4 regions of the Paenibacillus sp. JDR-2 genome follow, and region 1 is predicted to be linked to each of the others. Evidence: riboswitches for the same ligand, from Rfam matches in the RefSeq annotation. Region 1 holds a riboswitch; each other region holds the start of a gene.
The links. Region 1 has a riboswitch for cyclic di-AMP ahead of PJDR2_RS27105 (hypothetical protein). Riboswitches for the same ligand answer to the same signal wherever they lie in the genome.
Positions count from the first base shown of each region.

Region 2: another riboswitch for cyclic di-AMP. It lies ahead of PJDR2_RS24205 (TrkH family potassium uptake protein); the one in region 1 lies ahead of PJDR2_RS27105 (hypothetical protein).
Region 3: another riboswitch for cyclic di-AMP. It lies ahead of PJDR2_RS00630 (C40 family peptidase); the one in region 1 lies ahead of PJDR2_RS27105 (hypothetical protein).
Region 4: another riboswitch for cyclic di-AMP. It lies ahead of PJDR2_RS00145 (3D domain-containing protein); the one in region 1 lies ahead of PJDR2_RS27105 (hypothetical protein).

Region 1 is NC_012914.1:6,187,671-6,195,272, reverse strand. Features, by position in the region: gene PJDR2_RS27125 (thiazole synthase) at 1-725, shown strand, start outside; gene thiO (glycine oxidase ThiO) at 760-1,866, shown strand; gene thiD (bifunctional hydroxymethylpyrimidine kinase/phosphomethylpyrimidine kinase) at 1,890-2,717, shown strand; gene PJDR2_RS27110 (hypothetical protein) at 2,785-3,135, shown strand; cyclic di-AMP (ydaO/yuaA leader) riboswitch at 3,232-3,370, shown strand; gene PJDR2_RS27105 (hypothetical protein) at 3,554-4,564, shown strand; gene PJDR2_RS27100 (alpha/beta hydrolase) at 4,632-5,738, shown strand; gene PJDR2_RS32170 (C40 family peptidase) at 6,038-6,547, shown strand; gene PJDR2_RS27090 (CapA family protein) at 6,839-7,602, opposite strand, start outside.
Region 2 is NC_012914.1:5,528,648-5,536,249, reverse strand. Features, by position in the region: gene PJDR2_RS24210 (CPBP family intramembrane glutamic endopeptidase) at 1-1,262, opposite strand, end outside; cyclic di-AMP (ydaO/yuaA leader) riboswitch at 1,513-1,674, shown strand; gene PJDR2_RS24205 (TrkH family potassium uptake protein) at 1,745-3,085, shown strand; gene PJDR2_RS24200 (potassium channel family protein) at 3,103-3,765, shown strand; gene PJDR2_RS24195 (LysR family transcriptional regulator) at 4,113-4,991, opposite strand; gene PJDR2_RS24190 (succinate dehydrogenase cytochrome b558 subunit) at 5,300-5,971, shown strand; gene sdhA (succinate dehydrogenase flavoprotein subunit) at 5,999-7,602, shown strand, end outside.
Region 3 is NC_012914.1:124,409-132,010, reverse strand. Features, by position in the region: gene PJDR2_RS00660 (hypothetical protein) at 1-1,139, opposite strand, end outside; gene PJDR2_RS00655 (anti-sigma factor family protein) at 1,174-1,728, opposite strand; gene PJDR2_RS00650 (RNA polymerase sigma factor) at 1,725-2,339, opposite strand; gene PJDR2_RS00645 (YwhD family protein) at 2,424-2,945, opposite strand; gene PJDR2_RS00640 (M1 family metallopeptidase) at 3,049-5,055, shown strand; gene PJDR2_RS00635 (hypothetical protein) at 5,150-5,971, shown strand; cyclic di-AMP (ydaO/yuaA leader) riboswitch at 6,282-6,438, shown strand; gene PJDR2_RS00630 (C40 family peptidase) at 6,444-6,911, shown strand; gene PJDR2_RS00625 (MFS transporter) at 7,026-7,602, opposite strand, start outside.
Region 4 is NC_012914.1:23,054-30,655, reverse strand. Features, by position in the region: gene rsmA (16S rRNA (adenine(1518)-N(6)/adenine(1519)-N(6))-dimethyltransferase RsmA) at 1-782, opposite strand, end outside; gene rnmV (ribonuclease M5) at 803-1,348, opposite strand; gene PJDR2_RS00145 (3D domain-containing protein) at 1,504-2,637, opposite strand; cyclic di-AMP (ydaO/yuaA leader) riboswitch at 2,882-3,091, opposite strand; gene PJDR2_RS00140 (TatD family hydrolase) at 3,275-4,048, opposite strand; gene PJDR2_RS00135 (HD domain-containing protein) at 4,079-5,374, opposite strand; gene PJDR2_RS00130 (AbrB/MazE/SpoVT family DNA-binding domain-containing protein) at 5,659-5,913, shown strand; gene rsmI (16S rRNA (cytidine(1402)-2'-O)-methyltransferase) at 6,037-6,924, opposite strand; gene PJDR2_RS00120 (tRNA1(Val) (adenine(37)-N6)-methyltransferase) at 6,955-7,602, opposite strand, start outside.

The DNA.
Region 1 (7,602 bases):
TCGGGACGGGATTATTCCCGAGCCCTTACGTGCAGAAGGAAGCGATCCGGGAATCGGGAGCGGAGGTGCTGACCTTTGCCATTCGCCGGATTAACCTCGCTTCAACCGAGGATGACTCGATTCTGCAGCATGTGGAAGGGGAAGGATTCCGATTCCTGCCGAATACGTCCGGCGCAAGCACGGCCGAAGAAGCCGTACGCATTGCCCGGTTGGCAAAGGCATCGGGACTCAGCGATTGGATTAAGGTCGAGATCAGCGCCAATGAGCGTACGCTGCTGCCCGATCCGCTGGAGACGCTGAAGGCAACGGAAATTCTCGTAAAGGAAGGCTTTACGGTCCTTCCTTACACTTCCGATGATCCGATCCTGTGCAAAAGGCTGGAGGAAGCGGGGGCGGCTGCCGTTATGCCGGGAGCGGCGCCTATCGGTACGGGGCTTGGTATTTTGAATCCGTATAATATCGGCCTGATCGCGGAGGAAGCGAAGGTGCCGATTATCGTGGACGCGGGCCTAGGCTCGGTCAGCGACGTGGCGCAGGCGATGGAGCTTGGCGTGTCGGGCGTTTTGATGAATACGCCGGTCGCCAAAGCGAAGGATCCGGTTGGCATGGCGCGGGCGATGAGGCTCGCGATTGAAGCGGGCCGTCTGTCGTATTTGTCCGGTCGGATCTCGAAGAAGCGTTACGCATCGGCAAGCAGCGGTCATGAGCAGTTTATTGTGAAATAACTGGCCGATTATTTAATAGAAAGCTGGTCTAACCATGGGAGAAACGATTGTCATTATGGGCGGAGGCGTAGTTGGGCTTTCCTGCGCTTTCGAGCTGCAGAAGCGCGGGCATCAGGTTATTGTCCTGGAGATTGGCCGCTGCGGCGGGCAGGCTTCCGGCGCTGCGGCCGGGATGCTCGCACCCTACTCGGAAAATGTAGAAGGGCCGGATGATTTCTTCCGTTTGTGCCGGGAAAGCCTGCGGCTGTATCCGTCCTGGCGCGACGAGGTCCGGCAGATATCCGGCCGTACGTTCGAATATACCGATTCGGGCAGCCTCTATATTGCCTATCACGAGGCGGACCGTCTGGCGCTGGAGGGGCGTCGCCTCTGGCAGAACGAGCACGGATCAAGCGGCATTGTGCTGGAAGGGGAAGAACTGTTCCGCCAAGAGCCGATGTTGTCCCACGAGGTGAAGGCCGCTCTCTACACGCCGGAGGAAAGCCATGTCTATGCGCCGGATTACGTGTTGGCGCTTGAGCAGGCATGCCGCCTGACCGGTGTTCGAATCTTCGAGCAGTTAGGTTCGGTAACCGTTGATAAGTGGCGCGAGGATGTCGTTGTTACCGCCCAGACGGGGTGGAGCTTTACCGGCGACCGGCTGGTCGTCTGCTCCGGCGCCTGGGCACGGGAGCTTGAGGATGTATTCGGCATCCGTATTCCGGTGTACCCGATCCGCGGTCAGATTTGCGCTTATGAAGCGGAAGTAAAGCCGGTGCAGCATATGGTGTTCTGCAATCAGGGTTATTTGGTTGCAAAAGAAAACGGCACGCTTGTATGCGGGGCTTCCGAGGATGTGGCGGGCTTTGACACAACCGTTACGGAGCGGGGAATCGAGCGGCTGCGCAAGTGGAACAAGCAGGCGTTCCCGTTTCTCGCCGGGCAGGAGCCGTTTCACCGCTGGGCAGGCCTGAGGCCTTCCACGCAGGATGGATTCCCATTGCTTGGACCGGTTCAGGAATCGGGCGGCCGCGTCATTATGGCGGCGGGCCATTACCGCAACGGTATTCTTCTCAGCCCGGTTACGGCACAGGTTGTGGCCGATTATATCGATAACGGCAGCAGGCTGCAGGCGTTTGCGCCGGAACGGTTTTCCTACTAAACGATAAACGGGGTGAAATAAAAATGGACGAATACATAAACGGCAATGTAGCCCGGGCTTTGACGATTGCCGGCTCGGACAGCGGCGGCGGAGCAGGCATTCAGGCGGATTTGAAAACGTTCCAGGAGCTTGGTGCCTACGGGATGTCCGCTCTGACGGCGATTACCGCGCAAAATACGCTTGGCGTGCAAGGCGTATTCCCGCTCGCCAAGGAAGCGGTAAAGGCGCAGATTCACTCCGTCGGCAGCGATATCGGCGTTGACGCTTTAAAGACCGGCATGCTGTTTAGTGCCGAGATTATCGAGGAAGTAGCCGAGGCGATTGCTTTCTTTGGCTGGAAGAAGGTTGTGGTAGACCCGGTTATGATCGCAAAAGGCGGCGCATCGCTCCTGCAGGTAGAGGCCGTCCGGGCTTTAAGCCGCAAGCTGCTGCCGCTCACGATGATTATTACGCCAAACATTCCGGAGGCCGAACACCTGACCGGGATGGCCATCCGCAACAAGAACGACAAGCTTGAGGCGGCGAAAAAGCTGTCCAGCCTCGGCGCCCGTTATGTCCTCATTAAAGGCGGGCATGAAGCAGGAGCTGATGCGGTGGATCTGTTATACGACGGCAGCGGCTATAGCGAGCTCTCCGGGAAACGAATCGTTACCGAGCGTACGCATGGCACCGGCTGCACCTATTCGGCTGCGCTCACCGCGGGTCTCGCTCAAGGGCTTGATATCGAAGAAGCCGTTCGCCAGGCAAAAGCCTATATTCAAGCCGCCATTGAAGACGGCATTATCGTCGGCAGCGGACATGGCCCAACGAATCATTGGGCATATCGCAAGAGAGGACTAGTCACTAAATAGTGGGACAAGATCCAGTCCTAATTCCGCGCTCCCCATCATACATATGATTAAGAGGAGCGTGAGTAAGGTGGAGGATAACAAAGTCAAGCGTTATTATCAGCTTAAGCAAAAGCAGAAGGAAATCGAGCAGGAATTATCCGAGCTGCGCGGTGAAATCGTGCAGCATTGCGCCGAGCTGGAGCTCTCCGAACTGGAGGTAGGCAGCTACAAGTTGAAGATTGTTTCCCAAGAGCGCAAGGAATTTGATGAGAGCAAGCTGTTTGCCGCTCTTCCCGATCCTGATGTATGGCGGCTGCTCTCGAAGCCCGATACCTCCAAAATCGCCGGTCTCATCAAGCTGAACGTTATTTCGGAAGAAACCATTAAGGATACGTTTTCGGTTAAGCACTTATTTCTTCTTCAAGTGGATAAGAAGTGACCGCAGAGATATAACATAACCCCGTCCAACCTTCCTTCGGAAATTGGGCGGGGATTTTTATTGATTAATTGTTGACAATATTAAGAATTGTGAGATAATTACAATAAGCTTAGTTCTCGGCGTTGCCGAGAAGCGGGGAAACCAATCTTTTGGGGCGAATCAGCCGGTTATCGGCTGTAGGGAACCATCTATCCCGAGTCCGTCAGCTAACCTCGTCAGCTTTGAGATGGGTCTTTTGCGAATAACATTGCAAACGATAGACCCTTGAAGGGTCTTTTTCTGTTTTAAAGGCCCAAAATGCACACAGACCATGATCATGCTCTGTGTTGCTGGGGTCTTTTTTTTTCATTTTTCGTGGAGGTGGGATGGACTTCCCGGCATAGGTGATGCTTTTAATAACCTTTTGGAGGGATGCGAGATGGTACAACCAATGGCCGATAACGGTAGATCGGCAGGTCTGTCGGAGGCGGAAAGAGAACGGCTTAAGAAGCATTTTCGCGTCAATGATTATTACTTAAACCTGATTGACTGGGATGATCCGAAGGATCCGATCCGCAAGCATCTGATTGCGGCCGCGGGGGAAGCGCCTCACGGGATCCAGGAGTTCACTTGGGAAGCTGCCGGCTGCAAGCATATTTATCAATCGATGGTTCTTCTCCCCGTGTCCCAGGCAGCGGAAGGAATTGCCTACATTGCCGAACATAATGAGATTCATAAGGTTGTGCTGACGGGAGATAGTCTGATGTTAGGTATTGCCAAGCTGACTAGTATTATCGAGCAGCTGCGGGATATCGAGCATATCGGCACGATTAGATTGGATTCCAGAATGCCCGTTCATAATCCAATGCGAATTTATGAGGACCATGCATTATTAAAGATGTTAAGTCAGTTCTCGAGTCCGGAGAAGCGGATCTATTTGATGACTACGATTAACCATCCGAGAGAATTAACGGCCGAAGCGAAGAAAGCCTTTAATGCCCTTCACCAGGCGGGAGTTGTCGTTCTTAATCAAACCCCTATTGTCAAGGGCGTTAATAATGATCCTCTTCTGTTAGGCAAGCTGATTGATCAGCTGTCCCAGGCTGGGGTTTCACCATATTCCTTTATCATTAACCGTCCTAATTCTTCTTATCCTGAGTCTAGCCTGTCTCTGCAAACGCAGTTCTCTATCGTTCAGCAAGCAAAAGAACTAACCGCGGAGCTAGGGAAGCGGATCAGGCTTTTGATGGCTCATGATTATGGCAAGGTTGAATTGTTGGATATAGAAGGCGGCAAAGCCTACGTGAAATATCATCACTATCAAGAAGAAGGAAAAGGCCGTTTTATCATGCTGGACTGTCCTCCTGAAGCATCGTGGCTGGAGGATCTGTCGGAGCATGATGATCATATGGTCTATCTGCCGTCCGGTCAGCCTGCAAAGAATAAATAAAGGATGTTCATAAGCCAAAGGAGAAGTAAGAAGGGATCGCATTTCACATCCCGGGAGGCTTCTGTTAATGAGAGTATACAGCCAGGAAATTGTGAACGCTCTGCAGGCTCAGCAGGAAGAAGCAAACTTGAACGGCACGCAGGTTATTGTAAAGGTTAATCCGGAAGAGACAAGGGCCGGTTATCTGGATCCCTACGAGCTTCAGCTTATTAGGAAATGGGCCGGGGAACAAAAGGTTGCCCCAGCCCAGCCTCCGTCGCCGGAGGAGCAGCTTCAGCTTATTCGAGATTCCATGGGATTTCCGAACCGTAATTTGAATACGGTGGAGATTTACACCGGTTATGAACGCGTAAAGCTTGGCGACAATGAGGTTGGCCTATGGCGGTATTACCCGCGCAAATCGATGCGGAAGCCTAACAAACCTTGTCTCATCTATATTCACGGCGGCGGCTGGATCGGCGGTACCGTGTTTGCGGTGGAGAACCCTTGCCGGCTGATCGCCGAGCTGGCCGATGCCGTTGTCTTTAATATTGACTATTCATTGGCTCCGGAGCATAAGTTCCCTAACGGGTTTAACGACTGCTTTAATGCCGTTCAATATATTTATGAGCATGCCGAGGACTACGGCATCGACCGGAACCGGATTGCCGTAGGCGGCGACAGTGCCGGCGGCAACCTGTCGGCTGCCGTAGCAGCCAAGGACCGGGATTTAGGTACGCGTATGGTAGCCCAGCAGGTGCTGATTTATCCGTGCGTTACCTTCCTTAACGGGGTGAACGGTTATCAGTGGGAGCTGTCCCAGTTCGAGATGGCGGATGAACAAAGAGCTATGATTGATCCCATGCTGGGGATTGGACGGCCTACCGAGGCTGATCCGGAAGTCAGAAAAGCATGGGAGCTTTATCTGCCTCGCGAAGAGGACGTACGTAATCCTTATGTCAGTCCGCTTCTGGCTGACAGCAAAGATCTGCCGCGCACGTTGTGCGTTGGTGCGGAATTTGACGGGCTGCGCATTCAGTCGGAAGTATACAGCAGGCAGCTTGCGGCCGCCGGCGTTCCGGTGAAGACAATCCGGTACAAGGGATGTACGCATGCTTTTATCGACCGTCTGGGCTTTGTGCCGCAGGCAGAGGATTTATGTATTGAAATTGCAAATGCTTTGAAAGCACTATAATAGAAGAGATAGTTTTTCCAAGCCCGTTCTTCCTTGATGGAAGAACGGGCTTTTATCGTTAATCCTATGTGAAAAATGAAAAATCAGGATTATAGCATAGTTGATAGCACGCAACAAGTAAGAAAATACTCATCATAGACTCATAGGATTCTCAGAAAGTGGTTAAGACCCAAGAAACGCCTAGATTACAGCATTCTTAACGCTTTCATTTACCGCTCGTTGCCAATTTTTGCGGGTGTTCTTGGGGTTCTGAGCCAATTTATAATAGCCCTATCACGATGATAGGGAGTGAAGAACAAATGAAATTCATGACAAAAATCGCGATGCTATTGGTGGCTATCGCATTACCGGTAACAGCGCTTCTTCATACGACAGCGGATGCAGCGATGTCTTCGGACGCGAAAAGAGCGAAGGTTGTTCAAACTGCATTAAACTTAAAAGGTAAAGTCAATTACGTGCATTGGCAAGACCGTCAAGAGAAAAAAGCCCCTTACGCAACAGACTGCTCCGGTTTCACGGCGCTTGTATATAAACTTGCTAATGTTGGCGTTACTCTCGTTAGCCGCGACGACGACGCGCAAGCTAAAGTAGGAACTAAAGTAGGCTACGGCAACTTCAAAAAAGGCGATCTTCTGTTCTTCTGGAACAGCGGTTCGAAAAACCATAAAGACGTAGGCCACGTCGGCATCTACATCGGCAACGGCAAAATGATTCACAACGCAAGCCCTTCGGCAGACGTTATTATTTCGGATGTTAACTCGAGCTATTACAAGCAGCGTTTCATCGTGGGGAGACGCGTAATTAACTAGATTGGCTGATTAGGTGAGTTAACACTTACACTGCGCATTCAAATATTCCTTTCAACCGCTGTTGTTCGGGGGATTTTTTCAATAAGTTTGTAGAGGAGAAATCCCCCGAACAAAGGCGGGCTAAAAGCTTTCTGAAAGAAAGCTACATCGGAAGCATAATCTACGCTTTTCAAGAAACATTCGAATTCTCCGTTTAACGTCAAACCTCAGCTAAATGTCAAAATCTTATTTAATTGCTTAAAGGAACAAGGAAAAGCCGTACGGAATGATCCGTACGGCATTTTTTTGTGGTTAAATGATTTCCGCGTTGACGGAGTCAGAGTCCTTTACGATATGCTGACGGACATGGTGGATCATTTTTTTCATGCGGACGGCTTCGGCACTGGACGGATCGAGCTTTTTTAAATGGGCGCTAAGGGGGAAAACCTTAAATGCGCTTCGGCCTCCCGTTTTGCTAATCCGCGTCCAGGTTGGAATAAAGTCGACCTTCTTGATTCGAATGGTGCCGTCATCAAGCTTGCGCACTTGGAGCTGAGTGATAAGGCCGGTTAAGGTATGATCGTTGTAATAAAGGCGGGTCGAAATAATATTGCCGAGGGAATAGATGGCGAATCTGCGGATACCCGATCCGCTTTTATAGAAAACGGCTGGTTGAATGGTATGCGAGTGGGCACCGAGTATAATGTCAGCGCCATTTTTGAATAATAATTGCACCATATCCTTTTGCTTCTGTACCGGATAATTCGAGTATTCTCTGCCCATATGCAGGCATACGATAGTCAGATCGACGTTTTTGGCTTTTAGCCGTTTCAGGTCGGAGACCATTTTGGCCGGATTGATCAGGTCAACCGCCCATTTATGGTCCGAAGGAACCGGGATTTTATTTGTGGTTTTCGTATAAGCAAGGAAGCCGATCTTGATGCCTTTGACTTCTTTGACGACCAGATGCTGCGCTTCATTCTGCGTCCGGTAAGTACCGGTATGGGCAATCCCTTTGGCATCCAAAATTCTGAGCGTACGCTTCAGACCGTTAATGCCGTTGTCCATGCAATGAT
Region 2 (7,602 bases), 660 kb from region 1:
TTGAATAGAGCAATGCCGAACAACCGGAATATGGCCTCTTCGGAGATTGCAGCGCACCAGGCCATCATCGGCATAAGCCACAGCATATCCGTATTGTACGGAGATTGCGTAGCATCGCTGGTTGCCCAGGAGCCTGCAAGAAACTTCATGGCGACCATAATGACCGCTTGCGCGCCAAGGATAATTGCTGCAAAGAGATAGGAGAGGCCAACGCTGCGCCATACATGATCGCCATAGCCGCGCTCGCGGAATCCCGGCCATAAGGGGCGTTTTTGCGAGCGCCACATTCCGTCACCGGCGACAAGGGCGAAGTAAACGGCGAGCCCAACCGGAATCAGCAGCACAACGGTAATCAGAACAGTAGCTTTCATTTCGGCATCCGAACGGCTCTGCTCGCCAAAGGTTGCCATGATACCGTCGAGAACATTGAGATTGTTATAAATGTAGAACACGATAAACACCAGGCTGATAAATATCCCGCGTTTAAAGGTCGTGTGTCCCCTGTACAGAATCGCGTAAATAAGCGATAAGACAAGGGAGATGAAGCACATGTACGCCAGACTCACAACAGACAGCGCGCTGCCCGTTTTTTTCTGGCCTTCCACATAAGAGACGTAATCTGCCGGAGCTTGGAAGGCTGGCTTGTACCTGGTGATCACAGCTTTATCATCAATAAGGCCGACGCCGATAGTAAGCTCAAGAGAAGCGTCTCCAAGCGTATAACCGGTTGGATGAAGAATAGCGTCTCCTTGGTCATTCATGTACAAGCTGTCCAATTCTTCAGACCGGAACCCTTTTGTTTCGGCAAAAGCCTTCGCTGACGTTTGAACCTGAGCATTTCCGGCAGATTGACCGCCAAGCCAATGCCAGCCTGTAATACTGCCGTTTGTCATATGGACGTAGACATAAGCTTTTGTACCGTCTTCCAGATCCAAATTGACCTGGAACGTATCGGTTGGAAACTTGGCGTCATATTTATCTTCGAACTTTCCTAACAGCTCTTCCTTAGAGAAATAACCGTTTGCCAGACTGTCGGTCTGGTAAATCGTATGGGCGGCTACGGTTGTTTTGCCGAATTGTTCCTGGACGAACTTCTTCGCGGTCGACTCGGCTTCGCTTTTTGCAATCACTTTAGGTGTTGAGCTTGAGAACAGCTGGTCCCCGGCTGCAGGGCCGAACTGGGTAAAGATGAAAATAATTGCGCCTGCAACAGCAGCCCAGAGAAACCTTTTCCAATCATGAGGAGCGATGGAAGGGATCATACAAAACCTCCATTTCGAATTCAGACGATGCTTCGCTACAGTAACAATACCATTATTAACCTGATTTATCCAATGCAGGCGAAAGTAGAGTATGCCAACGGAAAGCGGTGAAATAAGGACTTGCAGCCAGCAAGTGACCATTTGCTTTATAACATTGCCTGTTTTTGAACGAATTCAGCTTAATTATCGCTTAGGCTCATTTTGATCGTTTCCGTCGTTTGGGCGTATAATCGTTTACGTCATATTAATCGAATCGTATCAGCCGAATTTCTTTTTTGAAAACGGGGGAACCAAACCGCTGTCCGGAGCAATCCGCCAGCATGGGGTGAATTTCGAGCATTCCGCTTGAATAGGGCTGCCTTTCCAGGCCCGAATCCGTCAGCTAACCTCGCAGGCTGTGTGGAACAGGACTCATTTGCATGGGAGTTCCCGTGCTTTTTTTTATGCCTAAATGTTGAATGGCCCCTATAAAGGAGAGAAGAATGGCTAAATATTTCAATATTCTGAGATGGTCGCCTCCAAGAATACTTGTCTTTGGGTTTGCGATGATTATCGTCATTGGGGCCGTGCTGCTGTCGATGCCCATCGCCTCAAGCGACGGCTCGCGACTGCCCTTTATTGATGCGTTGTTTACGGCAACCTCGGCAACCTGCGTGACCGGCCTTGTTGTTGTCGATACGGGTACATACTTCTCTACCTTTGGCAAAATCGTCATCCTCTCGCTGATTCAAATTGGCGGATTAGGCTTTATGACCATGTCAACGCTGATTGCTCTTGTGCTGCGCAAGAGGATCTCGCTTAAGGAGAGGCTGATTCTGCAGGAAGCGATGAACCAGACGAGTATGGAGGGCATCGTCCGATTAATCCGCAGGGTTATCTTTTACTCTTTAACGATTGAGCTGGTTGGCGCTGCTTTGTTTGCCATTCGATTTGCCTTCGATATGCCGTTTGGCAGAGCGGCATGGTTTGGACTCTTTCATTCGATATCCTTCTTTAATAACGCGGGCTTTGATATCTTCGGCCATTTCCGCAGCTTAACGATGTATGTAGGCGACCCGCTTGTTAATATCGTGTCAATGCTGCTAATTATTTTTGGCGGATTAGGCTTTGTTGTTATGGCCGATTTGCTGGATTTCCGGAAAAACAAACGGCTCTCGCTACACAGTAAGGTTGTTTTATCGACGACAGGCATTCTGATTGCCGCTGGCGCCCTTGTTATCTTTATTTTCGAGTTTTCGAACAGCAATACGCTTGGATCCCTCCATTGGGGCGAAAAGATCCTGGCTGCCTTCTTCCAGTCCGTTACGCCAAGAACGGCAGGGGCCAATACGCTGGATTATACCCAGCTTCGGCAGGCGACCGTATTCTTTACCGTTATTCTGATGTTTATCGGCGCTTCGCCAGGCTCGACCGGCGGGGGAATCAAGACAACAACCTTTACCACGATGGTCGGGGCGGTTATCGCGATGATCCGCGGGCGGGACGATATCGTTCTTTTCCATTACAGGCTTGGGAAGGACCGGATCTTCAAGGCGCTGACGATTACGATGCTGTCGCTCACGCTGGTGATATTTGTAACGATGCTGCTCTCCACTACGGAAGACCAGCAGTTTCTGAAGATTTTATTCGAAACAACGTCGGCGTTTGGCACCGTTGGCCTCACGATTGGTATTACGCCTGAGTTGACGTTTTTTGGGAAAATGGTCATTGCATTAACGATGTTCGCCGGCCGGCTTGGTCCTCTGACGCTTGCTTACGCGCTTGGACCAAAAACAGAGAGAGAGCTGTACCGGTATCCGGAAGGCAAAATTACGATTGGATAGGGGAATAGGGAGCAAGAATGAAGAACAATCAATTTGTGATCGTAGGTTTGGGGCGGTTTGGCTCTAGTCTTGGTAGAGAGCTCATTAAGCTGGGCTATGAGGTGCTGGGGATCGACCGGGATGAGGAAGCCGTTCAGGAGATGAGCAATGTGCTGACCTATACGGTATCGGCGGATTGCACGGACGAAGAGACGCTGCGATCACTAGGCGTTCGTAATTTTGACTGCGGAGTCGTGGCGATTGGCGATGACATTCAGGCCAGCATACTGACGACTATATTATTGAAGGACTTGGGCGTGAAGCGGGTTGTAGCGAAAGCAATGAGCGAGCTGCATGGTCGTGTGCTGGAGAAAATTGGCGTCGACCGCGTCATCTATCCGGAACGGGATATGGGCATTCGGGTTGCCCATCAGCTTGTCTCCCCGAATCTGCTTGATTATATCGAACTGTCGAAGGAGTATACCATTGCCGAGCTTTCGGTACCCAAATGCCTGAACGGCAAGTCGCTTCAAGATATGAATTTGCGTGCCCGATTCGGATGCAGCATCGTAGCCATTAACAAGCCTTCCGGTATAATTATTGCTCCTACGGCGACAGATGTGGTGACGGAAAAGGACGTTATGGTCGTGATCGGAACAAACGACCAGATTGAACAGTTTGAAGAAACCATAATCAGGTGATGATAAGGACAGTGGGCGCGGTTAGCGTTCATTGTCCTTTTGTTTGTTCGCTGCTGAGGTGGGGAATGGATGGGGCGGGATGGCTCGGCGGGACGGGGTATCTCTTCCGGCCGCTGTTGTCATTCCTTTGCTTTGAATTGGGTTTACATAGGGGTAGCAAAGGAAGTGACAAAGGCGAACGCTGCGCTCCTCCAGAGATACCCCTTTCCCGCATCGCGCCGCACCCATCCATTCCCCCTGCGAGGGAATGATAAAGGACAGTGAAGCGCTAAAAAGCGCTACCACTGTCCTCCCTTGCGGGAGCGAGAAGAGCGAAAGACACAAGAGCGAAAGACACAGAGCGACCCCTACTGACCCAACTCTGAAATCCAACGCCGAACCGCCGGATGTAGATCGGAAGGATCGTTGTGGATAAGACAAGTTGTTCGCTTGGTCTCTTCCAGCTCACGGATTGGGACAACGACAAGCTCGTTGTCGGCTAATAATTGTTTGCGCATATAGGAATGCGGGAGCAAGGTTGCCGCGCGGCAGGTATGAAGGAGACGGACGATAGCCTCGAAGGAGTCGATCTCCATCCGGACATCCGGCTGAAGTTGGTATTTGGCGAATACTTCGTCGGTCAGCTTACGGTACCACGTTCCTTTGGAGAACAAGATCATCGGCAGTCCGTTTAAATCTTCTATTGAAAGAGGCTCCTCGTGCGTAACGGTTACGCTGGTCGGGATAACGAGGAGCAGATGATCGTCAAACAGCGGCACGCAATGAAGCTGGGAGTCTTCAATCATGGAGGCGACGATGGCAATATCCGCTTTATTGTCACGGACAAGCGTGACAATCTCGTGGGTTTTGCCGGTTACGGCCTTGATATCGAATTCCGGATGACTGGCGTTTAGCGTCTTGATGAAATCGGGTAATGTGGTTTGAAGCGTCGTTAAGCTAGCCCCTATCGTAATGGAGGTTCGTCCCGCGGCGGTAAATTCAGCAACGGAGTCCATATAGCGGCGGTGCAGCTTGCGCAGATTGACGGCGTACTCGTAAGTCAATTGTCCGACGCGGGTCAACTCAAGCCGCTTGCCGACGCGTTCGAACAGTTTGGCGCCTATTTCTTCTTCAAGCTTTGCTATTTTGCGGGATAAGGCCGGTTGGGACAAATTAAGCAAGGCAGCTGCTTTATTCATGCTGGAATGCTCCACAATAGCAGCAAACATATGAAATTCTTCGATCATTTTTGGTCTCCTCGATCGCTTATGTGAATTGGTTATAATAAATTATAATAAATATGCAATTCCATTATAAGCTCAAAAGGAGTAGGATTAAAAGAGTGGCATACACGGAACGTTCACAATTTTTAAGCTCCGAAGTTTAATCCTAATACTTTGCGGGGACCCCATGCAATAAAAGTCGAGAAATGAAACTTTCGCAAATGGTGTCGACTTTTGTTGACGGACTTTAAAGCCGGGGGTACAATGTAGAATGGTTTGTCAACAGTAAAAAATGTCATGGAGCGACCACAGTCTGGAAAGGAGAAGTATTAATGAAAGGAAATTCGTACTACTGGCGCAAGCTTCACTCTCTGCTTGGGGTGATTCCGCTGGGTGGATTTATCATCGTGCATGCCCTGGCCAATTTTCAGGCGTATGAGCGTGGGCCTGAAGGCTTCACTAGAGCGGTTAATTTTATTAACGGCCTGCCTATCGTAACACTGCTTGAGATCTTCGGCATCTACCTGCCGATTTTGTTCCACGGTGTTTACGGTTTGTATATGGCTTATCAATCGAACCTCAACTCGGGACGTTTCAAATATGAGCGTAACTGGGCGTTTACGTTGCAGCGTATCACGGGGGTAATCACGTTTATCTTTATTATCTGGCACGTGTTCGAGACTCGCGTGCAGGTAGCGCTTGGCAATGTAACGCATGAAGAGCTTGGTTCGACAATGCATAACATTGCAACAAGCCCTGCTTTGTTCATTCTGTACCTCATCGGTATTCTCGCTGCGGTATTCCACTTCAGCAATGGCCTCTGGGCATTCCTGATCAGCTGGGGTATTACGGTATCTCCGAAAGCCCAACGGGTTTCGGCGAATATCTGCATGGTTATCTTTGTGCTTGTAGCTGCGCTGTTCATCCTGTCCCTGGTAGCATTTATGGGTGACGAGTTCAAGGAAACAGCAAGTGCCGCATTGGCATTGACCAATATCGGTTAGTAGTATTTAGACAAGGAGCGAAACGTTATGGCTAAAAATAAAATTATCGTCGTTGGCGGCGGTCTTGCCGGCCTTATGGCAACCGTTAAAGCGGCGGAAGCGGGCGTGCATGTGGATCTGTTCTCCCTCGTGCCGGTGAAACGTTCCCATTCCGTTTGCGCGCAAGGCGGCATTAACGGCGCTGTAAATACAAAAGGTGAAGGCGACTCCCCATGGGAGCATTTTGACGATACCGTATATGGCGGCGACTTCCTCGCGAATCAGCCTCCGGTAAAAGCAATGTGCGAAGCTGCACCTGGCATTATCCACTTGATGGACCGCATGGGCGTTATGTTCAGCCGTACGCCTGAGGGTCTGCTTGACTTCCGTCGTTTCGGCGGTACGCAATATCACCGTACGGCATTCGCGGGCGCAACAACCGGCCAACAGCTGCTGTACGCATTGGACGAGCAAGTTCGCCGCTGGGAAGCAGCCGGTCTCGTAACGAAATACGAGCATTGGGAATTCCTTGGCTCCGTACTGGATGACGAAGGCATCTGCCGCGGTGTTTCCGCACAAAGCCTGCGTACGATGGAAGTACATACTTTCGTCGGCGACGCCGTTATTCTCGCATCCGGCGGTCCTGGTATCATCTTCGGTAAAACAACGAACTCCGTTATCAATACAGGTACTGCGGCATCTGCCGTATACCAGCAAGGCGTTCATTACGCAAACGGCGAATTTATCCAAATCCATCCAACGGCTATTCCTGGCGACGACAAGCTGCGCCTGATGTCCGAATCGGCTCGCGGCGAAGGCGGCCGAATCTGGACGTACAAAGACGGTAAGCCTTGGTACTTCCTTGAAGAGAAATATCCGGCTTACGGCAACCTGGTTCCGCGCGATATCGCTACTCGCGAGATCTTCAGCGTCTGCGTTGACGACAAGCTTGGCATCAACGGCGAGAACATGGTTTATCTTGACCTGTCGCATAAAGATCCGAAGGAGCTTGACGTTAAGCTTGGCGGTATCATCGAGATTTACGAGAAGTTCATGGGCGACGACCCGCGTAAAATTCCAATGAAAATCTTCCCTGCGGTTCACTACTCGATGGGCGGCATGTGGGTTGACTACAACCAAATGACGAACATCCCTGGTTTGTTCGCAGCAGGCGAATGCGATTACCAATACCACGGCGCGAACCGTCTGGGCGCGAACTCGCTTCTGTCCGCTATCTTTGGCGGTATGGTTGCCGGTCCTAAAGCCGTTGAATACATCAAAGGCCTTAAGAAATCGTCCGAAGACATTTCCTCTTCGGTATTCGACCGCGAGAAGAAACGCCAAGAAGACAAGTACAACAGGATCCTCGGCATGAACGGTACCGAGAATGCTTATGTAATCCACAAAGAGCTTGGCGAGTGGATGACAAACAACATGACGGTTGTACGCTTCAATGACAAGCTGCAGCAAACGATTGACAAGATCAAAGAGCTGAAGCAACGTTACCAAAACATTAATATCAACGATTCGCTCAAATGGAACAACTCCAGCGTAGCGTTCACGCGTCAGCTGTGGAACATGCTTGAGCTGTCCGAAGCGATGACTCTGGGTGCTTTGCTCCGTGACGAAAGCCGCGGCGCGCATTACAAGCC
Region 3 (7,602 bases), 1.1 Mb from region 1:
CCCTCCTCTTCTCTCATCATCTCCGCGGGATGAGGCGGAAGAGGTTCAGGCGCCGGATACGACTTTCTGCTGCCGCTTCCAAACACTAACCGGAAGCCAAGAGCAATCATCAGAAAAGCAACGATGGCGGTTGGCAGATTATATTTCAGTTTTACATACTCCGCATAGATTCCCGGCCATGTCTGCGAGATATAGCCGCCCATTACCCGGTCACCCAGATAATAAATGCCAAGCAGCAAGAGGCCAATTCCGATCCACTTCTGATAAGGGGCAAGCTGAGCGACTACCGCCTGATCGTGGAGCTCGCCGCGTTCGTAACGCGACATCTGCTGCATGGAGTCAAAGAAGGCATAGAACCAGAGCAGCGGCATCAGGAATAAGAAGATCGACAGCCGCAGCGAATCCATCAAATAGATGGCGATAAGAAAACCGCCCATCAGCTGAAGGCCCCGCTTCTGCATGCCCAGATACAGATGTCCCGCTCCGGGAAAGAGCGACAGAATCGCGGCCAGCACTTTATTTTTCCGGCCGGTACCCATATGGTTCTCAATCTCCTCGAACAACGGACGGTCGTTCAGCTCTTCCCCGCGCTGCTTCTTGTGAAGCTGTTGAATCGCATCAAAGATACTATAGATCCAGATTACAGGCAGCCCCAGCAGAAAAACTAGGAACGCCGAGGTATTCGTTACGACCCCGATAAAGACGACAATCGCGAACAGTCCAAGGAAAGCCACCAGGAACGTAATGCCGCGCTGCATAAGACCAAGCGACATATGACCGAGACCCGGAATAAGGGACAGCATCACGGTGCTTGTCTTCTCCCGCTGCTGCTCGTACGCCATATAGCCCGGATCAAACGGGATATCTCCCCGCTCGTTGTACGGTACAACAGGAGGTTTAGGCGACAGCAGCGTCACGACCATATCGATCATATTAATAAGCCAACTGAGAGCGGCCGTGAATAAGAAGAAGAGGCCAATGTCTCCCCCGTCCCCGGATTGTATTGCAATAAACAAAAGCATTAAGGAGCCAAAGAACCCTCCTCCATACAGCAGGCAGCGAAACGGACGCCCTAGATAGGCATGCCCGACGCCCGGAATAAAGGACAGCAATAAAGCGACTACCGGATTTTTTGACATTTCGTCTTTCCTCTCCTCCATCAATCATTCTTCCTTATTTAAAACGGTCATTCTCCAGCTTATCGAACCAGGAAGACGTACGGTTTACCATTCTGTCCGACCAGGTTGGTCCTTGCGGCTGCTCCGCGTCCTTCTCCATCGTCTGCTCCGCAGGTACGGAATGGGAGTCCATCTCTCCCAATTTGGCCGAGATTCCGCTAAACGTTCCTGTACCAAGCAGCAGCAGCGTAATGGCCGCAGCGGCAGTGAAATGAACAACGGGCCGTTGCAGGAACGATTGGCGGCGGGCAGGCTCCGCCCGCATAACCGGTTTCTTTCTTGCCGACTCGGCGAGCAGGATATCGACAACCCGCTTCCCCAGCTTTTTCATATCCGGGATGACAGTCCTTGCCGCTGCCGGTCCATCAGATGCCGGATTCGATTCCCCAGCCTCCGATGCCTCTATCGCGGTCATAAAAAGCTCCATGCACGGTTCGCATGCCGCGATATGCAGCTCGATCTCCTCCCGCTTATGTTCAGCCAGTTCATCATGGATATAAGCGGCCAGGTCTGCTGCCGTCACATGTTCCTTCCACTCTTGCTCATTCATTCGAAGTCCTCCTTCCGCCAATGCCGCTTGATCCAGTTACGTGCCCGGTAGAGCCTCGACTCTACGCTTTTTTTCTCTAGTCCGGTCTGAACCGCGATCTCCTCGTACGATTTGTTCTCCATATAATAAGCGGTCACGACTTCACGGTAATTGTCCGGCAGCTGTTCCACCTGCTCACGCACCTGCCGCTGCTCTTCGCGGTCTATAACCGCTGCCTCAACGGCCGGCCCGCGGCCTGCCATCATGCCTTCCGCCTCAAGTCCCGTCAAGCTGTCCACCAGCTCCTCGGGCTTGCGCATCCGGCTTCTCTTCCAATCAATCGCCTTATTGACGGCTATGCGGGTAATCCACGTCTTAAAGCCGTCCATTCGGAACTCCGGGAGGGAGCGATAGATTTGCAGCAGCGCTTCCTGCGTCACGTCCTCCGCATCATGCGGCGAACGGATGACAGCAAACACGGTTCGATAGATATAGGGCCCATATTCGTCTACAAAAGTCTGAAACGCCGCAGGACCGCCGTTCTTGATGGCTGTGATCCATTGTTCGTCTTGTATCTCGCTCTCCTCCCTTCCCGCTATAATAGACGACAGCTTTGCACTCAACCCCTGCACATCTTTCAAAAATAATTCTTCAAGAAAAAAACCGGGGATCGCGCGGCCATCCGCCTTACGATCCCCGGTTATTAAATTCTCTGATTACGCTAAGGCTTCCTTAAGCTCTTCAGGCGAATTATTCCACCATTCTTCATTATGTTCGGCCAGAAGCTTGCGGAAAGCCGCTTTCTCTTCCGCATCCAGCTCCTCAAGCTTATACTTGCGCTTGATCGCAGCATCCAGCTTGTTCACATGATCGGCGAGAATTTTCCAGCCGCGGCGCGCTTCGGTATCGATCCACATCTCGCATGCCGTAGCCCCCGCATAATAGGAGCCTTCTTCTCCGCGCTCAACGGCTGTCCATACAATCCAGCATTTGCGGCCGTTCGGGCAGTCTTCTTTGTTCGGACTGAACTTGATGCCCCGCTCCACCTTGCTCTTCGCATGCATCGCTCCGTCATCGATATAGGCTACGCCATTATCAATAATGACGCAGGATACTGCACTTAAATCTATCGTTCCGGCTCCAAAGCCTTTATGTTGTTTGTTGCTCACTACGTTAAGAGAGAGAGACTTCTTCTCTTTTTTTTCCGGCTCTGCCGGCTGTCCTTGCTGTTCCGTCATAGCTCTTCCACCTTCCCCGTACAATAATTCCATTTTAGCTAATAATCCGCGAAAAGCAAACATATACATGCTGTAGATGCTTGTCACGGGAGGGAATTGTATCATGTCTCCACGCTACGTCAAACGATTGTTGCTGTTTACGCTTACCGCCGTCCTGCTCGGCCTCTCCATCCAGCAGGGCTTCGGCCGCGCTTGGCAATCCCAATATACCTATGCTCTCGCCCCTGCCGCCAAAGCAGCGACCGATTCTGCGCCAAAATCGGCCAAGCCGCCCGCCTCGTCCCAACCTGACAACGTGGCTCCTAAACCTCAGGCGCTTAGCAAGCGGATCACCGAGTACCATATCAACGTCTCGCTTCGCGACGACATCCGGTATCTCGACGGCCAACAGACCGTCACCTGGACGAATCCGGGCAAGAAGACGGTGTCCGAGCTGTACTTCCACCTCTATCCGAATGCCTTCATGTCGGACAAAACCACGTTTATGAAGGAATCCGGCGGCAAGCTGCGCTCGGATAAAGCAACCGAAGCAAGCCAGGGCTACATGAAGCTGCTGACGCTGGAGACGACGGAAGGGGAAAGCCTGCTTCCGCGATTGCATTATGTTCAGCCCGATGACAACAATCCGAATGACTTTACGCTGGCCAAGCTTAAGCTGCCCGAACCGGTAGCCCCGGGCAAATCGGTCACCCTCGAGATGGGCTTTGAAGTAAAGCTGCCCGAAGTATTCGCGCGTATGGGCTACTCCGGCAATTACGTGATGGCGGGACAATGGTTCCCTAAGCTGGCCGTGTACGAAACAGCTGGGACAAGAGGCCGCACGACGGAAGGCTGGAATACGCATCAGTACCACGGCAACTCCGAGTTTTACAGCGACTTCGGCATTTATTCCGTCCGTATCCAGGTGCCGGAATCCTATACCGTTGCAGCAACGGGTTTTCAGACGAAGGCAGTAGAGAAAAAGGATAACCGGGCGATCTATCAATTCTACGCAGATGACGTTCATGACTTTGCCTGGGCCGCTTCCCCGGACTTTATCTATTATGAAGACACATTATCCGGCCCTGGCATTCCGGGTGTGCGCATCAAGCTGTATCTGGATCCTGCGCATGAGGATTTGAAGGACCGGTATATGCATGCCGCCAAATCCGCGCTCTCCAAATACGGGCAATGGTACGGCGAGTACCCGTATTCAACCTTATCGGTTGTTGTGCCTCCCAAGGGAGCCAACGGCTCCGGAGGAATGGAATATCCGACACTTGTTACGGCCTTCGCCGCAGAGACGGACAATCCGGGCTACAGTCTCGAGAGGACCGTCGTGCATGAGGTCGGGCATCAATACTGGTACGGCATGGTAGCTTCGAATGAGTTCGAGGAAGCCTGGCTCGACGAAGGCTTCACCTCCTATGCAGAAGATAAAGTCATGGCCAGCGAATACGGCATCGAAGCCAACCTGCCGCTGGAAGCGAGCTATATGACGGATCCCGCTCCGCTGAAGCAGCCATCCTGGGCTTACCCAAGCAATAACGTCTATGCCGAGAATGTGTACATGCGGGCGAAGCTCGTACTGATTGGCATCGAGAAGCAGGTCGGCGAGAAAATGATGCAGAAGATTATGCGCACCTACTTCCAGAAATATAAGTTCAAGCATCCGACCACCACCGACTTCCAGCGCGTTGTAGAGCAGGTAACCAAACAGAAGTGGAACAATTACTTCGACCAATATGTCTACGGCAATCAGATGGCGGACGTATCCGTGGAGTCCATTAATGTCCATCCCGTCGAGCAGGATGGAACGCGGATGTATGAATCGGTTGTCTCTCTTCAGCGCAACGGCGGCTATAACGGTCCGGTTCCGGTTGTCCTGAAGTTCAAGGACGGCACCATTGTTCCAAAGTCCTGGGATCCGACAGAGGCTCAAGTTCAGTACAAGGTTGTCCTTAGCTCTCCGCTCGAATGGGTTGCCGTCGATCCGCAGCATACAAACGTTCTCGACAATAAGCATATCAACGACTATATGAAGGCCGACTTATCTGAGGTCACGCGTACCCGTTGGAGTCTTGGCACTTCTAATGTCATTCAGGGCCTGCTCGGATTATTGGGCTGGTGAACTATGCTTTCGAAGTAAGAATTGCTTCGCAATTCTTTAGGTCCATGCTTTCGAAGTAAGAATTGCTTCGCAATTCTTTTTAGGAGGATAAACCATGAAAAATCATATGAGACAAGGCTGGCGGCTTACGATCAAGCACTTTTATATCGTTATCCTGCTATTCCTGTACCAGCTGCTATGGGGATTCTTCCTGTACCGGTTTATCGATTCGGTTGTAGCGCCTCTGCTGCGCCGGTTCCCGGATCATTCCCCGTCCAAAGCAGCCGTCCAGCTATTTTTGAGCGAAGCGCAGTTCCAGATTATGAAGACGGATTTGCTTACTCCGTACCTGTGGCTGCTTGGCGGCTTGTTCGCCGCAAGAATGCTGCTCTCTCCGTTATTTAACGCGGGACTGCTCTACTCCCTGCAGCATGCGACCGATACAGGAGGAACGCAGTTCCTTCAAGGTATCCGCCGGGCATGGAAGCCGGTTACCTTGCTCTACTGGATCGAGACGATTCTTGCTCTCGCTCCCGCTTGGTGGCTGCTGCCCAAGGGACTTGAAGCCCTCCTTCACAGCCGTTCGATTGGGGACTTGCTGCAGCAGACGCTTCCCGCCGCGGGAGGCTGGCTGTTATGGGGCATCCTGCTCCATCTGCTGTTCCTGGCCATGCAGCTTGGGGCGACCAGCGGCAAAACCGGCGGCATTGTCCAATCTCTTGGCACAGCTGTTAAGCATCTTCTGCCGTTTGCCGGATTATCGCTTCTCATGTGGGCGATCGGATCGGGAGTCGGATTGTTCGTCAGCGGCTTTTCCCTGGTATGGGCCGGCTTTATCGCTCTTCTTGTCCACCAAGGCTATCATCTTGTCCGTACCCTAATGAAAGTATGGACTCTAGCCTCCCAATACGACATTTTAAGATCAAAGGAAGTTTAAAATTTTCTCATAATTATAGAAGCAGCCCGCCCTGCGACCTAGTCGCAGCGCGGGTTTTTCGCGTTTTTTCGGGCTCGCATGTCCGCCATTCTCCAAATAAATCAACATATCGGCTAGCAAAACCACATAGTAAAGAGTTAGTAAATCTTTATAGTGCTTCTCTGCTAGTCTGCGCGCCCTACATGAAGACTACTAACCGCAGGATACAAGCTTTTCCGCTTTCATTAGTCAAAAGGTTGCATGAGAATTATTAGAAATTGCCGTATAGAGGAGGAGATAAACGAAAATTACCGAATAGTTACCAAGTACATAAAACAAACTGCCTAATTCCTTGTACTGGAAACGGGGGAACCACCCCTGGGTGAATTGACTTCGACGTCCGAATGATTGTATCGGCGCCCGAGAAGTCATAGGGATCCTTCAACCGAACCCCACAGCTAACCTCGTCGGCATTGGAAGGAGCTTTACCGCTTTGAAAAAGGTTACAGCACTACTCCTTGGACTTGCGCTAATGCTAGCTTTTCAGGCTGGAAGCGTTTTCGCAGACTCCAAAATGGACGGCATTGTCAGCAACTTGATTGGCACGCCGTACGTTGCAGGTGGAACATCCACGAAAGGATTCGACTGCTCCGGATTTACTTCTTATGTTTTCGACAAAATGGGCATCGATCTTCCTCGTACTTCCACTTCGCAATCTGAAACAGGTAAGAAGATCGCAAAAAGCGATCTAGTGGCCGGAGATCTCGTGTTCTTCAACACGAACGGTCGTGGTGTATCTCATGTCGGCATTTATGTAGGGGATGGCAAGTTTGCTCATGCATCGTCCAGCAAGGGCGTTACGATAAGCAACCTTAGTGACTCTTATTATGTCAACCGGTATGTGACTGCTCGACGTGTCATGGACCCTAGCACTTTTGATAAATATGCCGACGAACAATAGAATCAAGCAGCCGCTTCAACCGAGGCGGATTGACAGGATTCCTACAATAAAGCCGCATGCAGCTTGTCCTACCGGACAAACCGCATGCGGCTTTATTGTTTCCTGCTACTCTATTCAGGCAGCTGCCGCCTGCTGCTTCCGGCCGAGCGCCAGCATCGCAAGCAATACGACAAACATTGCAATAAGAAAAGCCCCAAGAATCCAGACCGTTCGGTCCGCGCCATAGTTGTCCATCATCCATCCCGTTAATTTCGGGAAGATCGCCCCGCCTACGCCTCCGCAAGCGACAAGCAGACTGGTTGTCCGCTCCGTCATCCCCGGAATAAGTCCGTTTGCGAATACAAGAGCAATCCCGAACACGCCGGAGAAGAACAATCCGCTTAGTCCGACTAGGACCATCATTCCGCTTAACTGCCCGACAGCCCCCATCGCAAGAATAACGACGCAAGCTCCGGCAATCGCAACAAACAGATAGCGGATGTATCCGACACGATCCGCCAGCCGTCCGGCGAACAGACGCCCAAGGATCATCGTGCCCCAGAACAAGCTAAGCGAGGAAGGAGCATTCGCCTCCGACATACCGGAGCGTTCAATCATAATGGAAGGCAGATAATTGGAGAAGCTCATTTCCACGCCAACATAAATGACGAAAAATAACGCCGACAGCAGCAGGAACGGAATCGCGGCTCTC
Region 4 (7,602 bases), 1.0 Mb from region 1:
ATAAGCAGCTGCGTCATTTCCTCGCGGCGTTCCTTGCCCACGAACGCCGTCAGATTGTTCGCCAGCGTCTTGCGGCGCTGGGCGAAGCTCGCCTGGACGATGCGGAAGAAATGCGCCTCGTCCTCTACCTCCACCGGCGGCTTCTCGCGCACCGCCAGCTTGATGACAGCCGAGTCGACATTCGGCTGCGGGATAAACACCGTATGCGGCACGATGCAGACAAGCTGCGGCTCGCAGTAATACTGCACGGCCACGCTTAAGCTGCCGTATTCCTTGCCGCCCGGCTTCGCCGCCATGCGCTCCGCGACTTCCTTCTGAATCATAACGACGATGTTCTCGAGCGGCAGACGCTCTTCGAGCAGCTTCATCAGAATCGGAGTCGTCACGTAGTACGGCAGGTTCGCCACCACGCTCACGCCAGCCACGTCGGCGAAACGTTCTTCGAACAGTTTTTTCAGATCCAGCTTTAACACGTCGCCGTGTACAACCTTCACATGCTCTTCGCCCGCCAGAATGTCGCCTAGAATCGGAATCAGCCTATTGTCGATCTCGATAGCCGTTACCGTACCCGCCGCCGCAGCAAGATGCTGCGTGAGCGCGCCGATGCCCGGACCGATCTCAAGAGCACCCTTCGTTTTATCAAGTCCGGCCGCACTTACGATCTTGTGCAAAATATTTTGATCAATCAAGAAGTTCTGGCCCAAGCTTTTCTTAAACGAGAAGCCATACTTCGCGATAATTTCCTTGGTGCGTTTGGGCGTTGCCACTTCAATCGCCTTCATATCGTTTCCGCTCACATCGTTCACTCCTGTCCCTGTTCCATCGTGCGCAGAGCCTCCGCGAACTCTTCTCGGGAGATACGGAAGCTTGTACACCGTTTGAAGAACTGCTTGCCGTTCGCATACCCGATCCCAAGCAGCTTACCCATCTGAAGACGGCGGTTCGCCGCGTCCGGATGGACGATAAGTCCCGCCTCCATCAGATCCTCCCAGGTAATATCCCCTTCTCCGGCCACCATCTCCGTCCGAAGCTCGGAGAGCGCCTGACGAATCGCTTCAGGGCTTGCGTTCTCAATGCCGATATCGCCTTTGTACATCGCCTTCTCCTGCGGCAGAAAAGCATGCTTGCAGCCAGGCACGCGCCGCGCGACAATTTTGCGGATTCTTTCGCCCGCATGATCAGGGTCCGTAAATATAATAACGCCTCTGCGTTCCATCGCCAGCTCGATCCGGCGCAGCACTTCCTCGCCAACCGCAGAACCGTTTGTTTCAATCGTATCCGCTTCAACGGCCCGCTTCACGGCAACCGTATCGTCTTTGCCTTCCACCACAATAATTTCCTTAATCACAAGCGAACATTCCTTTCTACAGCAGCAACTTTCGCTCTTCTTTCACCGTCAATAATTATGCAGCCTGCTTAGCATCTCCATGCACACAAAAAGAAGAGGCAGCGCCTCTTCTTATAATGGCATATTTAACAATGAAATACGATAGCAGAAAACCATTAGCTTGCGGTTGGCTTGGTTGGCCCAAGCACGTATACGGTATACCCTTTTTTCCGGCCGAACTTATTGGCATAGCTTGTGCTGTCAAAGTAAACGTCGATCTTGTTGCCATTGATCGCACTGCCTGTATCCTCCGCTCTGCGGAAGCCGATACCTTCAATGTACACCCACCAGCCGATTGGAATAACATCCGGATCCACCGCGATCGTACGGCCTTCCTTCACTTTTGCGCCGGAAGCCGTAATGCCGTATCCTGGATGACTTTCATCCTTGCCCGTAGATTCTATACCTGCCGAATAGGCGGTTAAAGTTACATTCTTGAGAACCTTCTTCGGCTTAAACGTTACGCCGCTCTTTGTATACGAGGCCGTGCTCGTAGCCGAGAGCGTATGTACGTCCTTCTTGGAGCCGATCGCTACGACCTGACTGACCGTATGCTTCTGAACGACCTTGTCGACCAGCTTGGAGGAGACAAGAACACCATTTTCGTACTTTTTCTCCACGCGCTCGATAACGAGACCGTTTTTTCCGGATTGCACCAGCTTCTCCTTCCCTTTCTCAAGGGTTGGATCTTGTTTCTTCACGATCGAGAACGGCAAAGTCCGTTCGTTCTCTGCTACCTTGGTATCGATTCGGGTAACGGTAACCGTCAATGCCTTCGAAATCTGAGAATCGAGAGACGGGGTAACCTTATCTTGATCGCGAACAGGAATATTTAATTTCCCGATCGCCGCCTGTACTGTTTTCTCTGTCGTGTACACCGTCGATGTTTTGCCATCTGCTTTTACGGTAACCGGAACCGCGTATTTGATTTCGATGCGGTCTCCGTCTTTGATGGACGCATTCAGAGGATGAGATACCTCGTCATAGGGTCCAACCGTTATAGCTTGTTCATCCAGTAGGCGTTGCAGGACCCATTGTTTTGTCTTTACAACAGTTTCTTGTCCATTCACTACTACGGATACGCTCTTATCAGCCGATCCGTACAACAACACCAAAAACATGAAAGTCATAGCGATTGAGATAATTGCACTCAGAACAATTAAACGCAAATTTTCATGCTTCCATCGCATTGCGAAAGTCATGCTGGATGATCGCTTCCCATGGGTCCCCTTAGCCTGGATCATGCCCACTTCTATCGGTCCTCCTTCATAGCCCCGCCGCCAATCTGTTACGCATGATACTATTGACGCGACTATTAAGTATATTGGCGTGACAAGCACGCTCCAGTGTTACGGCCTCCCACCTCCAAGATTTACCCTGTAAAGACTATTTCCGAATAATCAAAATCGAAAATAAAAAGAAGCCTTCGACAGAGGATCTGATCGTGGCTTCCTGGGTAATCAAACATTCAGGAAAAGGTGAATACACGAGGTTGATCGCTCTCTATATTCGCTTACGAGGTTAGCTGACGGGTTCGGGCGAGAGAGCTGCCCTATCCGCGGAACGAATGCTCATGGCAATCGCCGCAAAATTCACCCCTGAAGAATTCATACGCAGCACGATACTTCATGACGTCTTAAGCATGCATCGGCTGGCGTTGGTTCCCCCGCTCTCCGGCTTTCGGAGATTAAGCGCAAACTGGAAATCCAATACAAAAGTTAAAGCTCTGAGAAAAATCATACATTCCTGACCACGGAATTGTAAAGATGCGTTAAAAGACGATTTTAACGAAATTTTAGGATTCTGGAGGCAAATATGGTCGATTCCAACAAGTAAAAAGAGTTTTATCGCCGCTATAGTCTTTATTTCAGCGGTTTTAGACCATTTTTAAACAATACCAAAACATTTTTTACCGTTTGCGCTTGTAATAACTGCAATTTCCTCCTTGGATTTTCCTGTTATTTCCGCTGCTGCCTCTGCAACCAAAGACACATAAGCGCTCTCATTTCTCTTTCCTCTAAATGGATGAGGAGACAGATACGGGGAGTCCGTTTCGATGAGAAGACGGTCAAGCGGAACCTTCGCAAGCACCTCTTTCGGTACCCTTGCATTTTTGAAAGTGACCGGTCCGCCGAACGAAATATAAAAGTTCATATCGAGGCACATTTTGGCCGTTTCCCAGCTGCCCGAGTAGCAGTGCATAACTCCTCCAACTTCAGATGCTTTTTCTTCTCTCAAAATACGGACAATGTCCTCATGCGCATCCCGATTATGAATGACAATCGGCTTACCCAGCTTCCGGGCAAGGCGGATCTGCTCCCGGAATACCCGGTGCTGCACATCCTTTGGGGAATTGTCCCAGTGGTAATCAAGACCGATTTCACCAATGGCTACAACCTTCGGATGTGAGCAAAGCTGCTCGATCCATTCCAGGTCACCCGGCTCCATAAAAACGCTGTCAACCGGATGCCAGCCAACCGCTGCATAAATAAAATCGTATTTTTCCGCGAGCTCCATCGTCGTTGGGATTGTCTCGCGATTGAAGCCGATATTGATCATTAAATCGACACCGGCAGCACGCGCCCTTTCGATAACTTCGGCACGGTCATTGTCGAATTGCGGAGAGTCCAGGTGGGTATGTGTGTCGAATAAAGATATCATCTTAGCTGCAAGCTCCTTCTATATAAAAAGTTAAATTTTAAACAACTTCCGGACTGCCGGGCTTAACCGGTCAGCAGCGGCAAGGAGTGGCTCAATCGGATAATAGACATGATACTGACCTTGGTGCAGACCGCTGATAGAACGGACAATGTCGGATTTCACCGATATTTCGCTTAAGCTGTTATCATCGCTTAGCAGCAGAATCGGCGCTTTATCCTCTTTCCCGCCTTTTTTCGCGTCCGGGCGATAAATGTCGTAAGGCTGGTCAAACGGGAAATCGATTTCCATATGGTAGTCCGGGTTGAGACCGATCGCGATGAACTCCAGAGCCGCCTCTTCCAATAAAGAATCCCCCGGATCATCAAGCGTAATGTATTTGTAGAGCTGGCGATTGAGGAACCGGTCGCACAACTCGGCGAGCAAAGCATCCTTCTCCTCGGTCCATAAAGAGAAGATTGTCTGCATGTAAGCCTCATCCAGCTTCAAATAGTCCGGCACCGTAATGTTGCCGTCGAGCAGCCTGTTAATTGGCCCCGGCATCCATGAGAAGGCGTAGCCGCTGTCGTACAGCTCCTTGGCACGGCGCGTAATCTGTCTCAAAATAATTTCCGAGCTCCGGGTAACCGGATGGAAATATATTTGCCAATACATCTGGTAACGGGACATCAAATAATGCTCAATGGCGTGCATCCCGCTATCTTTTACGACAATTTTGCCCTGAACAGGGCGCAGGACGCGCAAAATCCGTTCCAGGTCGAAGTTGCCGTAGTTGACCCCTGTAAAATAAGCATCACGCAGCAGATAGTCCATTCGGTCCGCATCCATCTGGCTGGAGATCAGGCTTACAACGATCGGGTTCGGGTACGTCTTGCTGATTACCGAGGCTACCTTCTCCGGAAAATCCTCCGAGACGCGGCGCAGCACGCGGTTAACTTCCGTATCCTCCAGCAGAATCGCGCAGGTCCACTGCTCATGATGAGTATCGAATACCTGCTCGAGCGAATGAGAAAAAGGCCCGTGGCCAACATCGTGAAGGAGTGCGGCGCAGAGAGCCAGCAGTCTTTCCTCCATTGGCCAGCCCGGGTATTCGTTGCGCTCGAATTGAGAGATGATTTTCCTCGTTATTTCATAAACCCCAAGGGAGTGGGAGAAACGGCTGTGTTCTGCGCCATGAAACGTCAAATAAGAGGTTCCGAGCTGGCGAATTCGTCTAAGCCTCTGAAACTCCTTCGTATTGATCAAATCCCACACCGTCTGATCCTGCACGTAAATATATTTGTGCACCGGATCCTTAAAAACTTTCTCTTCGGTCAGCTGCTGATTCATTCGCCCTTTCAACTCCTTTGTTCATGGTTTCGACACAAAACTTTGATAGAATGTCGAATACTGTCGTAATATAGTTTCCAAATTGTCGAAGCTGTTGTATTCTATAGTAAGATTAATATGACCTTGCTATAGAGTCAAATTCCCGCAAATAACGGTCTAGTAAGGTCTATCAAAGACTTTCTCGGTTGACTATTATGGGAATCGTTGGTATTATAGTAGCCATAAAAAGAAAAACTATGTCGAATAGTGACGAAATGTGATTTCCTGAGAGGAGAAACAAAATCATGATGAAATCTACTGGTATTGTACGTAAAGTCGACGAATTGGGTCGCGTTGTTATTCCAATTGAATTGCGCCGTACGCTTGGTATTGGCGAGAAGGACGCTTTGGAGATCTATGTAGACGGCGAGCGTATTATGCTTAAAAAATACGAGCCTGCATGTATCTTCTGCGGCAATGCAGAGAACGTATCTTACTTCAAAGGCAAAATTGTTTGCCATATTTGTTTATCTGAAATGCCTTCTCCTGTGACAAAATAAGAAATATAGGTTATAATAGAAATACACCAACTTGTTAATTCTAACCTTTTTATACTCCTTGATGCCTTCCTGTGCTAGAACCCGGCCAGGAAGGTCTTTTTTTTGCCCAAATAACGCAGTAATCTATCGATTAACTGCGTTATAGACTTCCCTCTTTGGTAAACCCCGATCCTGAGCCGCTTTTTTTATTGCTTCTTTGCGATCGATACCTTCGTTCTCATAATGGGCTACATGCTCTTCAAGTTCAAGCGATGCCCACCAGGTCTCTCCGTTATCTCCTGAATCTCCAGCTCCTGCAGCCGCCCCTTCAATAATGAGGCAATACTCTCCTAGGGGGGGATTCTCCTCGAGAAAAGCAAGGCATTCGGATATGCTACCGCGTGCGGCCTCTTCATGGCGCTTAGTAAGCTCTCTAACCATTGCAATCCTCCGGTCGCCCCAGTGCTCCAGCATGGCATCCAGCGTCTTCTTCAGACGATGGGGAGATTCGTACATCATAAGCGTCCCTTCTTGACGGACAAGACGAGTCAGCCATTCGGCAAGCGGTTTTTTATCCCGTGGGGGAAATCCCGTGAACACGAATCGGTCGGTCGGAAGTCCCGATATGATCAGGGCCGATAATGCCGCATTTGCTCCTGGTATAGGTACTACCTTAATACCCGCTTCTACGGCATCCTTAACAAGGTCAGCTCCTGGATCGCTGACGGCAGGCAAGCCTGCATCACTGACAAGCGCAATAGACTGCCCTTCTATTAATAGACGGATAAGCTCGCTTCCGCTAGCCTGCTTATTATGCTCGTGATAGCTTACCAATCTTGTGGAGATTTCGAAATGCGTAAGCAGCTTGCGGGTCTGCCTCGTATCTTCAGCCGCAATAAGCTGCACTTCCTTTAACGTCCGGATTGCCCGGTAAGTCATATCTTCCAGATTGCCGATTGGAGTACCTACCAAATATAGGATACCATAATCATTATTCGCTTGATCTTTAAAGCTTTTTTGAATTTGTATCATTGCCTTGCTCTCTCCCGTCCGCAAAGTTGTTTATTCATATACAAAGACCGGCGGCAGCAGCCTAAGCTCCGGCTTGCCGTCGCGTATTGCTTCTATTAATACCATATTGGCCTCTCCTTGCGCATTGGGATGGATGAATTGCACGCGCTTTGGCTCAAGCCGGTATTTTCGCATCGTCTCCATAATATCGATAAACCGCGAAGGACGGTGAACCATAGCCACCTTTCCTCCCGAACGGACAAGCCTTGCACAGGCATGAACGACATCATCCAACGTGCAATGTATTTCATGACGGGCGATTGCATAATGATCATTCTCGTTGGAATCGCCTGCTTTTACCGCCATGTATGGAGGATTGACCGTTACGGCGTCATAAATACCATTGCCCGCTTCTTTCATGAATATTTTCAGGTCCCCCTCAATAATAGAGACCTGCTCCGACAGGTTATTCATAGCTACGCTGCGCCTTGCCATATCGGCCAGTCTTGGCTGGATTTCAACCGCATCAATTCGTGCATCGGTTCTGGTTGTCAGCAGCATCGGGATTACTCCGTTTCCTGTGCAAAGATCAAGAATCCGTCCACGCTTTGGAATGGTTGCGAACTTCGACAACAGCACCGCATCCAGAGAGAAGCTGAATACTTCCCGGCTTTGAATGATATGGAGCCCCGTCTCCGT